3 regions of the Paenibacillus amylolyticus genome follow, and region 3 is predicted to be linked to each of the others. Evidence: a T-box and tRNA genes for the amino acid it is inferred to sense, from the RefSeq annotation. Region 3 holds a T-box; the other regions hold tRNA genes.

Region 1 (3,965 bases), 2.3 Mb from region 3:
TGACTGCGAGACCTACAAGTCGAGCAGGGACGAAAGTCGGGCTTAGTGATCCGGTGGTACCGCATGGAAGGGCCATCGCTCAACGGATAAAAGCTACCCTGGGGATAACAGGCTTATCTCCCCCAAGAGTCCACATCGACGGGGAGGTTTGGCACCTCGATGTCGGCTCATCGCATCCTGGGGCTGAAGTAGGTCCCAAGGGTTGGGCTGTTCGCCCATTAAAGCGGTACGCGAGCTGGGTTCAGAACGTCGTGAGACAGTTCGGTCCCTATCTGTCGTGGGCGTAGGAAATTTGAGAGGAGCTGTCCTTAGTACGAGAGGACCGGGATGGACGTACCGCTGGTGTACCAGTTGTTCCGCCAGGAGCACCGCTGGGTAGCTATGTACGGACGGGATAAACGCTGAAAGCATCTAAGCGTGAAGCCCCCCTCAAGATGAGATTTCCCAGTATGTAAGACCCCTTGAAGACGACGAGGTAGATAGGCTGGGGGTGGAAGTGCAGCAATGCATGGAGCTGACCAGTACTAATCGGTCGAGGGCTTATCCAATAGCAAGTGATAATTCGCATGTTTCGTTTCGAATCTAGTTTTCAGAGAATGATCTCTGAATGTAAGCTAAGCTATGCGTTTGGTGGCGATGGCGGAGGGGTTCCACACGTACCCATCCCGAACACGACCGTTAAGCCCTCTAGCGCCGATGGTACTTGGACCGCAGGGTCCTGGGAGAGTAGGACGCCGCCAAGCGAAACCCCATTGGGGTATTTTTTTTCGAAAATTGATAAGGGCCCTTAGCTCAGTTGGTTAGAGCGCACCTCTGATAAGGGTGAGGCCGGTGGTTCGAGTCCACCAGGGCCCATAGCAAGACCACAACAATGAAATACACCAGAGTATGGGGCCATAGCTCAGCTGGGAGAGCGCCTGCCTTGCAAGCAGGAGGTCAGCGGTTCGATCCCGCTTGGCTCCACCATTCCCTGATAGCTCAGTTGGTAGAGCACTCGACTGTTAATCGAGTTGTCACAGGTTCGAGCCCTGTTCGGGGAGCCAGTAAGGCCCGTTGGTCAAGGGGTTAAGACACCTCCCTTTCACGGAGGTAACAGGGGTTCGAATCCCCTACGGGTCATAATATGGAGGCTTAGCTCAGCTGGGAGAGCATCTGCCTTACAAGCAGAGGGTCGGGGGTTCGATCCCCTCAGCCTCCACCATATAAACTTTATAACGACGCGGGGTGGAGCAGCCCGGTAGCTCGTCGGGCTCATAACCCGAAGGCCGCAGGTTCAAATCCTGCCCCCGCAATTATACTTTCCTTTGAGAAAGTGATCTGGAACCGTGGTGTAGTTGGCCTAACATGCCTGCCTGTCACGCAGGAGATCGCGGGTTCGAATCCCGTCGGTTCCGCCATTTTTTTTAATGTAGTAAGGCTCGGTAGCTCAGTCGGTAGAGCAGAGGACTGAAAATCCTCGTGTCGGCGGTTCGATTCCGTCCCGAGCCACCATTTATAACACCATGTAATACGCCGGTGTAGCTCAACTGGTAGAGCAACTGACTTGTAATCAGTAGGTTGGGGGTTCAAGTCCTCTCGCCGGCACCATGTAATCCTGGAGGATTAGCGAAGCGGCCAAACGCATCAGACTGTAAATCTGCTCCCGTACGGGTTCGGTGGTTCGAATCCATCATCCTCCACCAGTTTTTCTATGAGTCATTAGCTCAGTTGGTAGAGCACCTGACTTTTAATCAGGGTGTCGAAGGTTCGAGCCCTTCATGACTCACCATTATATGCGCGTGTGGCGGAATTGGCAGACGCACTAGACTTAGGATCTAGCGTCTTTGACGTGGGGGTTCAAGTCCCTCCACGCGCATCCTTTATTCGCGGAAGTGGCTCAGCGGTAGAGCATCGCCTTGCCAAGGCGAGGGTCGCGGGTTCGATTCCCGTCTTCCGCTCCAATATTTTGCGCCCTTAGCTCAGCTGGATAGAGCGTTTGACTACGAATCAAAAGGCCGGGAGTTCGAATCTCTCAGGGCGCGCCATTATAACTTCATATTTTGCCGGCGTGGCGGAATGGCAGACGCGCTCGACTCAAAATCGAGTGGGAAACCGTGGAGGTTCGAGTCCTCTCGCCGGTATAGATAACGGGATGTAGCTCAGCTTGGTAGAGCACCTGGTTTGGGACCAGGGGGTCGCATGTTCAAATCGTGTCATCCCGATTGTTGTTATGCGGGTGTAGTTCAATGGTAGAACTTTAGCCTTCCAAGCTAATAGCGTGGGTTCGATTCCCATCACCCGCTTATATATTGAAAAAGAAAGAGACGGTACTCACCGTATCTTTCTTTTTTTGCATTCACAGGCATATATTCCATGATTTTATACAAAGACCACGGATTATTTGGCTGAATATCATGTACCAGCATGTATCCCATCCTCACGATATATTTCCCTCTCTTTTAAGTCTGTCCTTAGTCATTGTGGAAGTGTTCAAATAGAGAAGGTCTAACACATGTTCGAACACAAGAATATCTTTTCTTTATCACAATTTATAAAAACGCTTACAAAAATAGCTTGCGTAAATCATTAACCTGTAATACCATATCAATTAAGCGCTTAACCTTTAGGGGTAAGGCGCTTAAACTTAACGTAGATTAAGCGCTTAACCCGTAAAGGAAAGGACGGCGATCAATTCATGAATACAATTCGACTAACGATGGCTCAGGCACTGCTTCGATACCTGGATCAGCAATATATCTCGGTTGACGGGGTGGAAACCAAGTTTGTGAAGGGAATCATCGGTATTTTTGGACATGGCAATGTAACAGGCATTGGAGAAGCGCTGGAGCGCAGTCCGGGAAGCCTGACGTATATGCAAGGCAAGAACGAACAAGGCATGGTGCATACGGCAGCGGCTTATGCCAAGCAGAAGAACCGTAGACAGATTTATGCATGTACAACATCCATTGGACCTGGTGCTTTGAATATGATTACAGCGGCAGCTACTGCAACGGTGAACCGGATTCCGGTTTTATTGCTTCCTGGAGATAACTTTGCTACACGGGAACCGGACCCGGTACTTCAGCAGTTGGAAGTGAGCAGTGATTATACAATCTCAGCAACTGATCCATTCAAAGCCGTCAGCAAGTACTGGGATCGCATTGTTCGTCCCGAACAGTTGATGATTGCTGTTACACAGGCGATGCGTGTGCTAACCGATCCAGCAGAGACGGGAGCAGTAACGCTCGCATTGCCGCAGGATGTGCAGGCAGAAGCGTACGATTACCCGGAATCTTTCTTTGCCCGCAAAGTACATTATCTGGATCGTCGTCCCCCGGTACAGGCAGCCATTGAGCGGGCAACGGAGCAGATTGCCCGAGGCAGAAAACCGCTGCTCGTTGCAGGCGGCGGTGTGTTGTACTCTGAGGCGTCCGTTCAACTCTTGGAGTTCGCCGAGGCATTTGGTATTCCGATCGCCGAGACGCAGGCGGGCAAGAGCGCAGTTTCTTGGGACCACCCACTAAATGTGGGGGCAATCGGGGTTACCGGCTCTCTGGCAGCCAATAGGCTGGCGAGAGAAGCAGACGTTGTGATCGGCGTCGGTACGCGGTTCTCGGATTTCACGACGGCGTCCCGCTCTGCTTTTCAGCACCCAGAAGCTTCATTCATCAACATCAACCTGAACGGCATGGATGCCGCCAAGTTAGGCGGAGAAGCCATTCTGGCAGATGCACGCGAAGGATTGCAGGCTTTGCAAAAGGAATTGCAGGAAAGACAATACCGAAGTGCATATGGTGCATCCGAAATCGCTGATCTCCGCGCTGAGTGGAATGCAGAAGTGGATCGGCTGTATGCAGCTCAACATGAAGCAGGGCTGGCACAGACTACAGCAGTTGGCATCGTTAACCGGACCATTGATCCATCCTCCGTCATAGTGTGTGCGGCGGGCAGTCTGCCAGGCGATCTGCATCGTCTGTGGCGTGCGG
Region 2 (3,965 bases), 2.7 Mb from region 3:
GGCTTAGGAACGACCTGAAGACGCAAGAACATTTTGACCATCTCCTGTACTTGCTTCTTCTCCGCTTTACCGTACCCCACAACAGCCTGCTTGATCTGCATTGGCGTATACTCTGCAATAGGCAAACCCTTCTGTGCGGCAGCGAGTACCATAACGCCTCTCGCCTGACTGACAGACATCGCTGTTGTAACGTTCCGATTGAAAAAAAGTTTCTCCAGCGCTACTGCGTCCGGTTTGTATTTATCAATCAATTGCACCATACCTTCATATACGTGAAGCAACCGTTCCTCTTCAGGGGTATGAGCTTCCGTCTGAATACATCCATATTGTACGGGTACCACCTTACTGCCGATTTTATCCACAAAACCAAAACCAACAATCGCAATCCCCGGGTCAATTCCCAAAAAACGCAAAACCATCTCTCCCTCACAAAAGCGAACATATGTATCGTTCATTTCATTATAACAAAAGATAGACCCTGCGGCAGGAAAAACTTTGTCTAACTGATTACTCGTCTTTATTCGTGAATTTTTTACATGTTTATATTTATTTTCATGTATTTCAGTTCAAACGACAAAAAGGACATCTCTTCGATGTCCTTCACCACATTCCACGTTTTTAGATTCTATCGCTTGGTTACGTAAACCACCAATGTTATTGCTATTGCCACCATCGTTTCAGTACTTCACAATTTTAATACTGTAGGTGAGGACGTTTGGATTACCCGTCATTACGGATTAAATGATGGTCTTCATCCACGGCATAGTCACTGAACGTAGAGATTACGCTATCATATTCATCCTTGTCCTGAATCCGAATACCCTGCTGCAATTGCTCCAGTACCCCTTCTGGCAAAGAACTCTCCAATGTCCCAACATCCAATTGAAAGAACGTACGAATAACCTTCTCTTCTCCAGGCTTACCTTCGTACAAATTAAGGTTCCCTACAGCATCTATGCTGATATAAGCCTGTTGTTTACAAAGCGGTGAAAGGTCATCTACACGTTGCTTCAAATGCAACTCATCTGATGTTCCAACGGTAGCATCCCATTCCGGATGTTGAGCCAGCAGCATCTTCAACTGTGGTCTAGCCATCTTGCCTAACTGCTCTGTTTCCACTCCGCAGATGTACTTTGTCTCCAAAACCACACTTGTTAAATGATCCGGATCAGAATCAAGTTGCTCTACTAACGCCTGAATCTCCTGTTCTGATCTTGTTTCCTGCGTAACAGGGCCCATCACACTGGTTGCCTCACTAAAATTAGTTGTCAGCAAACGCTCTATCGCCGATGAGATAGACAACCCGCTGTAAGCCAATATCGTAACTGCAAGCAGAGCCGCCGTCATCCATACTGTTCGTTTCCACCGTCTCCAGCGTCTCTTGAATTGTTTTCTGAAGTTAAACGTGTTCACATGAACCCCTTCTATCACTTTTTAAACCTATTGTGACCTAAAGATTGAGGCTTTATGCACAATTAACTTGTTGTCTGAAGAAGGAACACACATGTGTTAGGTTAGAGAATTTGTCATAGTGAATACCGGAACCTGCATTTATAGAATCTTATATAGATAAATATAAAAAAACACTATCTATAATTAGATAGTGTTTTTAGAGATCGGGATGACACGATTTGAACATGCGACCCCCTGGTCCCAAACCAGGTGCTCTACCAAGCTGAGCTACATCCCGTTATATATACCGGCGAGAGGACTCGAACCTCCACGGTTTCCCACTCGATTTTGAGTCGAGCGCGTCTGCCATTCCGCCACGCCGGCAAATTTGAAGTTATAATGGCGCGCCCTGAGAGATTCGAACTCCCGGCCTTTTGATTCGTAGTCAAACGCTCTATCCAGCTGAGCTAAGGGCGCAAATATTGGAGCGGAAGACGGGAATCGAACCCGCGACCCTCGCCTTGGCAAGGCGATGCTCTACCGCTGAGCCACTTCCGCACACGGTATTATTAATATAAAAATGGCGGAACCGACGGGATTCGAACCCGCGATCTCCTGCGTGACAGGCAGGCATGTTAGGCCAACTACACCACGGTTCCAGATCACTTTCTCAAAGGAAAGTATAATTGCGGGGGCAGGATTTGAACCTGCGGCCTTCGGGTTATGAGCCCGACGAGCTACCGGGCTGCTCCACCCCGCGTCGTTATAAAGTTATATGGTGGAGGCTGAGGGGATCGAACCCCCGACCCTCTGCTTGTAAGGCAGATGCTCTCCCAGCTGAGCTAAGCCTCCATCTATATGACCCGTAGGGGATTCGAACCCCTGTTACCTCCGTGAAAGGGAGGTGTCTTAACCCCTTGACCAACGGGCCTTAATGGCTCCCCGAACAGGGCTCGAACCTGTGACAACTCGATTAACAGTCGAGTGCTCTACCAACTGAGCTATCAGGGAATATATGCATTTGCAGTGCAAATGCAATTCATCGTACAACATCAACATGCAGAGCCCGTTTTCTATGTATGATGAAAGAGTTCGCTTGGCGACGTCCTACTCTCCCAGGACCCTGCGGTCCAAGTACCATCGGCGCTAGAGGGCTTAACGGTCGTGTTCGGAATGGGTACGTGTGGAACCCCTCCGCCATCGCCACCAAACGCGATTTATCGAAGCATAGCTTCTTAAAATCAGATATGGAACTGAAAATCATACACACGTTATGTGATGTACCAATTTTCATTTCAGAGATCATTCTCTGAAAACTAGATTCGAAACGAAACATGCGATTTAGAACTTGCTATTGGATAAGCCCTCGACCGATTAGTACTGGTCAGCTCCATGCATTGCTGCACTTCCACCCCCAGCCTATCTACCTCGTCGTCTTCAAGGGGTCTTACATACTGGGAAATCTCATCTTGAGGGGGGCTTCACGCTTAGATGCTTTCAGCGTTTATCCCGTCCGTACATAGCTACCCAGCGGTGCTCCTGGCGGAACAACTGGTACACCAGCGGTACGTCCATCCCGGTCCTCTCGTACTAAGGACAGCTCCTCTCAAATTTCCTACGCCCACGACAGATAGGGACCGAACTGTCTCACGACGTTCTGAACCCAGCTCGCGTACCGCTTTAATGGGCGAACAGCCCAACCCTTGGGACCTACTTCAGCCCCAGGATGCGATGAGCCGACATCGAGGTGCCAAACCTCCCCGTCGATGTGGACTCTTGGGGGAGATAAGCCTGTTATCCCCAGGGTAGCTTTTATCCGTTGAGCGATGGCCCTTCCATGCGGTACCACCGGATCACTAAGCCCGACTTTCGTCCCTGCTCGACTTGTAGGTCTCGCAGTCAAGCTCCCTTATGCCTTTGCACTCTTCGAATGATTTCCAACCATTCTGAGGGAACCTTTGGGCGCCTCCGTTACTCTTTAGGAGGCGACCGCCCCAGTCAAACTGCCCACCTGACACTGTCCCCGCACCGGATTACGGTACCAGGTTAGAACCTAGATACGATCAGGGTGGTATCCCAACGTTGCCTCCACGCAAGCTGGCGCTCACGTTTCAAAGGCTCCCACCTATCCTGTACAGATCGTACCCAAATTCAATATCAAGCTGCAGTAAAGCTCCATGGGGTCTTTCCGTCTTGTCGCGGGTAACCTGCATCTTCACAGGTATTAAAATTTCACCGGATCTCTCGTTGAGACAGCGCCCAAGTCGTTACGCCATTCGTGCGGGTCAGAATTTACCTGACAAGGAATTTCGCTACCTTAGGACCGTTATAGTTACGGCCGCCGTTTACTGGGGCTTCGGTTCACAGCTTCGGATTGCTCCTAACCACTCCCCTTAACCTTCCAGCACCGGGCAGGCGTCAGCCCGTATACTTCGCCTTACGGCTTCGCACAGACCTGTGTTTTTGCTAAACAGTCGCTTGGGCCTTTTCACTGCGGCCCCCTCGTGCTATTCACACTACCGGGGCACCCCTTCTCCCGAAGTTACGGGGTCATTTTGCCGAGTTCCTTAACG
Region 3 (3,965 bases):
AAGGATCTGGAGCAGCTTTTGGCAAAATGGAATGGCTTCGCACCTGTAATTCTTACAGTGAAATGTGAGGTGGAGATGGATCTGCTGCTTCGCAGCGGGGCAGACGTGCATGTACGTGATTCAGCTTCTGAAGCAGGCAAGCCGGCTCACCAAGAGCATCATGTGCATACGGAAACCTGTGGTACACATGGCTGCAATCATGGACATGAGCATACAGATCATACAGTCCAAGGCGATGCTACGAATACTGACGCATCTCATAGCCATAGTCATGACCACGGTCACGAGCATTTTGCTCCTCATGCCTCACACGAACATGTTATGGTGTATACGCATTATTTCAGTCATCCGGTGAACAGTGAGGCGTTTGAACAATTTGTATCTGCTTTGCCACGGGACGTGTATCGAGCAAAAGGCATCTTATCGTTTAGTGACACGGCGAGTCGTTTCTGGTTCCAGTATGCCTACCGTGAATCGGATTACATGAAGATCACACCTCAGGGAGAGGTCCCTAATGTTGCTGTGTTTATAGGTGAGCATTTTGACCAAACTGTCATTCGTGACCAATTACTGGAATTGGAAGCGATAAAGTAGGTTAGATGATTCAATATTCCTCCGAACTGGGTATTAAGATGCATAGCAAACTTTGCCTGGGAGGTAACTTTAAATGACACAACAACAATATCAACAATGTATCGATGCTTGCCTGGAGTGCATGAATGCATGCAACGTATGTTACATATCGAGTCTGAAAGAATATGATCTGGCGATGTTGCGTGATTGCATTCGTTTGAATCGGGAATGTGCGGAGATCTGCAGTTTTGCTGCACAAGCGATGACACGTGGAAGTGATTTCATTGCTGAAATATGCGAATTGTGTGTGAAAGCTTGTGAAGCTTGCGCCGCTGAGTGTGGCAAACACCACCATGATCACTGCCAAGCATGTGCAGAGGCTTGCCGCAGATGTGCAGAAGCTTGCCGGTTGATGGCAGCAGTAGCGTAAATATTATTTCACTGGAATATATAATTAAACCGATAATGACCGTTGTCCCCTAAGGGAAGGCAGAGAACACAAGCATCTGAGACGATGTGCCTATGTGTTGCCTTTCAGTAGGGGATTTTTAATGCAGGTTGCCAATTCTGATCGTGGTATGTATAATGATGGCAATGAATTGAAACGAAGAATATCAATGATCGGGAGAGTAGCCAGATCCATACATGACAGCGAGCCGGGAGAGGTGGAAGCCGGTATGACATGACCTGAGTGAATCGCACCCGTGAGATGGTTATCCGAAAAGATGTACGTATCCCGATTGGGATAGGCCATATCTGTCTGAGGGTAACCCGGCTTGCGACCGTTATACGCATCGAGCGGAACAGGTTCTACTGGTATGCATGTTGATGCATATTAAGAGTAAGCTGTTCACTTAGAGTGGTACCGCGGGAACTGTTAAGTCAGCTCTCGTCTCTTATTTAGAGACGAGAGCTTTTTGTGTGTTTATTTTCAGCCAATAATGAATGGATAAGGAGTGTTTTGCATGTTGATGAAGCAGGTTGCGGCCGATATTGCCCCTTTAACGGGATTGAATGAACAAAAGGTTCTGAGATTACTGGAAGTCCCACCACAGGCGGAGATGGGCGATGCAGCATTCCCTTGTTTTGTATTAGCGAAGTTATTAAAGAAAGCACCGGCAGTTATTGCAACTGAGCTCGCAACGGGATTGCAGACATCTGGAATTGAAGCGACTCCCGCCGGTCCGTATGTAAATATCCGTTTTAATCGGGAGAAGCTCGCACCGAATCTGCTGAAAGAACTGGGGAATGCGGCATTTGGTAAGCTTCAGCTTGGTCAAGGTTCACGTGTTGTGATTGATATGTCTTCCCCTAACATCGCAAAACCCTTCGGAATCGGACATTTGCGTTCTACTGTAATCGGTGCAGCACTGTATCGGTTGTATAACGAAGCGGGTTATACCTCTGTAAGTGTGAATCATCTGGGAGACTGGGGAACCCAGTTTGGCAAGCAGATCGCAGCGTATAAACGGTGGGGCAATGATGAAGCGTTGCAGGCAGACCCGATCCGTACGTCCTTGGAGCTGTATGTGCGCTTCCACGATGAGGCGGAGAACGATCCTTCACTTGAGATTGAGGCACGCGACTGGTTCCGCAAGCTGGAGCAAGGGGATGATGAAGCACAGCGGTTATGGGCGTTCTTTGTGGAAGTGAGCATGAAGGAATTCAACCGGATGTATGAACGTCTGAATGTACAGTTCGACCATACACTGGGGGAGAGCTTTTACAATGACAAGATGGGTGCAGTGGTTGAAGAACTGAAGGCAAAAGGTTTACTTGAAGAGAGTGATGGAGCACTCGTGGTACGTCTGGAGGATGAGAACATGCCACCGTGCCTGATAATCAAAAAAGATGGAACAACAATTTATCCTACTCGGGATTTAGCTACGGCAGTCTATCGTCATGAGGTGATGAAGGCAGATCGGTTGTTATACGTGGTCGGAGGCGAGCAGAAGTTACATTTCCAGCAGGTATTTGCGGTCCTATCCCGGATGGGTCATGGATGGTCTGCGAAGTGTGAACATATCCCGTTTGGATTAATGCGTTTTGAGGGACGGAAAATGTCTACCCGTCGTGGTAAAGTCGTCTTTTTGCAGGAAGTATTGGATGAGGCAGTTGCTCGTGCTTTGCAGATTATTCAGGAGAAAAACCCCAATCTGGAGAACCCTCAGAAGGTGGCTGAGGCTGTTGGTGTAGGTGCCATTATCTTTGGTGATCTGCGTAATAATCGGTTAAACGATGTGGACTTCTCACTGGAAGATGCGGTGAGTTTTGAAGGGGAGACTGGACCTTATGTGCAATACACCCATGCTCGGATTCAAAGTGTGCTTGCCAAGGCAGAAGAGGCAATCCGCGTGGCAAATGAAAACCCTTTGACTAAACCCAACCTTGCGGATGGTGAGAATAACACAGTAACCACTCCATCCCTTATCGGAGATACCTCATGGGCATTGCTGAAACTGCTTGGTGAATATCCCGAGTATTTGAAAAAAGCAATTCATCGGAATGAGCCTTCGGTCATTGCCAAATATACAATAGATGTCGCTCAAGCATTCAACCGCTTCTATCACGCCGAACGCATTGCGGATGCGTCATCTGATGTAAGATCCTTCCGAGTGGCATTGGCCAAACGGACTGCCGAACGCCTCGCGTACAGTTTACATTTGCTAGGTGTACAAGCTCCAGAGCGGATGTGATCCCAGGTGATAAGGAGTATACGTGGACTTTTCAAGAAAGCCGATCAAAATGTACCAGACTCATCAGGTCGAGGTATGTTGCTTCAACAAGTGAGCAAGCGATTAGGTAATGCTCAAGTACTTGATGAAATTAATCTGGAAGTGAAGCAGGGCGAATGTGCTGTACTTGTTGGCAGAAACGGCTCTGGCAAAAGCACGTTGCTACGTATGTTGGCAGGTATTTTGTTACCCGATACAGGATCGATCCAGCGCACAATGAAGGGTTCTGATGGGTATGCAGTAGATGGCCTGCCACGTTTGCCCTTTACCTCTGGAGAGTATTTGTGGGACATGGGTCGGATTCGGGGCATTCGCCCCGAAGTACTGCGTGAGCGGATTAGAGAACTTAGTGAACTTTTATATCTGGATACCGCGATCGATCAGAAGTTACCCTTATTATCGAAGGGCACACTGCAAAAAGTGAATTTGATTCAGGCCCTGTTACCTGGACCGGGTGGTCTTTTGTTGCTGGATGAACCGTTGTCAGGCTTGGATATTCCAGCTCAAGAGGGCATTGTATCCTTATTGGGGCAATGGAAGGATGAAGGGACATCCATCGTTACAGCTTGTCATGAACCGTTGCTTATTGAACGTTTGGCAGACCAGGTGATTGTGTTAAAGAAAGGCCGCGTGCTCCGCTACTGGAGTCGTGAAGAT

The links. A T-box is a leader RNA that pairs with one kind of tRNA and senses whether it is charged. The one in region 3 lies ahead of argS (arginine--tRNA ligase), so its partner is inferred to be a tRNA-Arg.
Region 1: it encodes a tRNA-Arg, which carries the amino acid that the T-box ahead of argS (arginine--tRNA ligase) is inferred to sense. The anticodon was not compared.
Region 2: it encodes a tRNA-Arg, which carries the amino acid that the T-box ahead of argS (arginine--tRNA ligase) is inferred to sense. The anticodon was not compared.

The regions. Positions count from the first base shown of each region.
Region 1 covers NZ_CP145892.1:314,642-318,606, forward strand. Annotated here, with positions in the region: rRNA gene V6668_RS01400 (23S ribosomal RNA) at 1-548, shown strand, start outside; rRNA gene rrf (5S ribosomal RNA) at 627-743, shown strand; tRNA gene V6668_RS01410 (tRNA-Ile) at 782-855, shown strand; tRNA gene V6668_RS01415 (tRNA-Ala) at 891-966, shown strand; tRNA gene V6668_RS01420 (tRNA-Asn) at 968-1,043, shown strand; tRNA gene V6668_RS01425 (tRNA-Glu) at 1,048-1,119, shown strand; tRNA gene V6668_RS01430 (tRNA-Val) at 1,126-1,201, shown strand; tRNA gene V6668_RS01435 (tRNA-Met) at 1,219-1,292, shown strand; tRNA gene V6668_RS01440 (tRNA-Asp) at 1,320-1,397, shown strand; tRNA gene V6668_RS01445 (tRNA-Phe) at 1,416-1,491, shown strand; tRNA gene V6668_RS01450 (tRNA-Thr) at 1,512-1,587, shown strand; tRNA gene V6668_RS01455 (tRNA-Tyr) at 1,597-1,682, shown strand; tRNA gene V6668_RS01460 (tRNA-Lys) at 1,693-1,768, shown strand; tRNA gene V6668_RS01465 (tRNA-Leu) at 1,775-1,855, shown strand; tRNA gene V6668_RS01470 (tRNA-Gly) at 1,866-1,940, shown strand; tRNA gene V6668_RS01475 (tRNA-Arg) at 1,948-2,024, shown strand; tRNA gene V6668_RS01480 (tRNA-Leu) at 2,042-2,120, shown strand; tRNA gene V6668_RS01485 (tRNA-Pro) at 2,128-2,201, shown strand; tRNA gene V6668_RS01490 (tRNA-Gly) at 2,212-2,282, shown strand; gene iolD (3D-(3,5/4)-trihydroxycyclohexane-1,2-dione acylhydrolase (decyclizing)) at 2,675-3,965, shown strand, end outside.
Region 2 covers NZ_CP145892.1:5,331,967-5,335,931, forward strand. Annotated here, with positions in the region: gene ruvC (crossover junction endodeoxyribonuclease RuvC) at 1-413, opposite strand, end outside; gene V6668_RS23595 (BofC C-terminal domain-containing protein) at 721-1,413, opposite strand; tRNA gene V6668_RS23600 (tRNA-Pro) at 1,617-1,690, opposite strand; tRNA gene V6668_RS23605 (tRNA-Leu) at 1,698-1,776, opposite strand; tRNA gene V6668_RS23610 (tRNA-Arg) at 1,793-1,869, opposite strand; tRNA gene V6668_RS23615 (tRNA-Gly) at 1,876-1,950, opposite strand; tRNA gene V6668_RS23620 (tRNA-Asp) at 1,974-2,051, opposite strand; tRNA gene V6668_RS23625 (tRNA-Met) at 2,079-2,152, opposite strand; tRNA gene V6668_RS23630 (tRNA-Val) at 2,169-2,244, opposite strand; tRNA gene V6668_RS23635 (tRNA-Glu) at 2,252-2,323, opposite strand; tRNA gene V6668_RS23640 (tRNA-Asn) at 2,328-2,403, opposite strand; rRNA gene rrf (5S ribosomal RNA) at 2,487-2,603, opposite strand; rRNA gene V6668_RS23650 (23S ribosomal RNA) at 2,747-3,965, opposite strand, start outside.
Region 3 covers NZ_CP145892.1:2,620,171-2,624,135, forward strand. Annotated here, with positions in the region: gene V6668_RS11870 (GTP-binding protein) at 1-594, shown strand, start outside; gene V6668_RS11875 (four-helix bundle copper-binding protein) at 668-1,003, shown strand; T-box leader at 1,182-1,473, shown strand; gene argS (arginine--tRNA ligase) at 1,539-3,269, shown strand; gene V6668_RS11885 (ABC transporter ATP-binding protein) at 3,276-3,965, shown strand, end outside.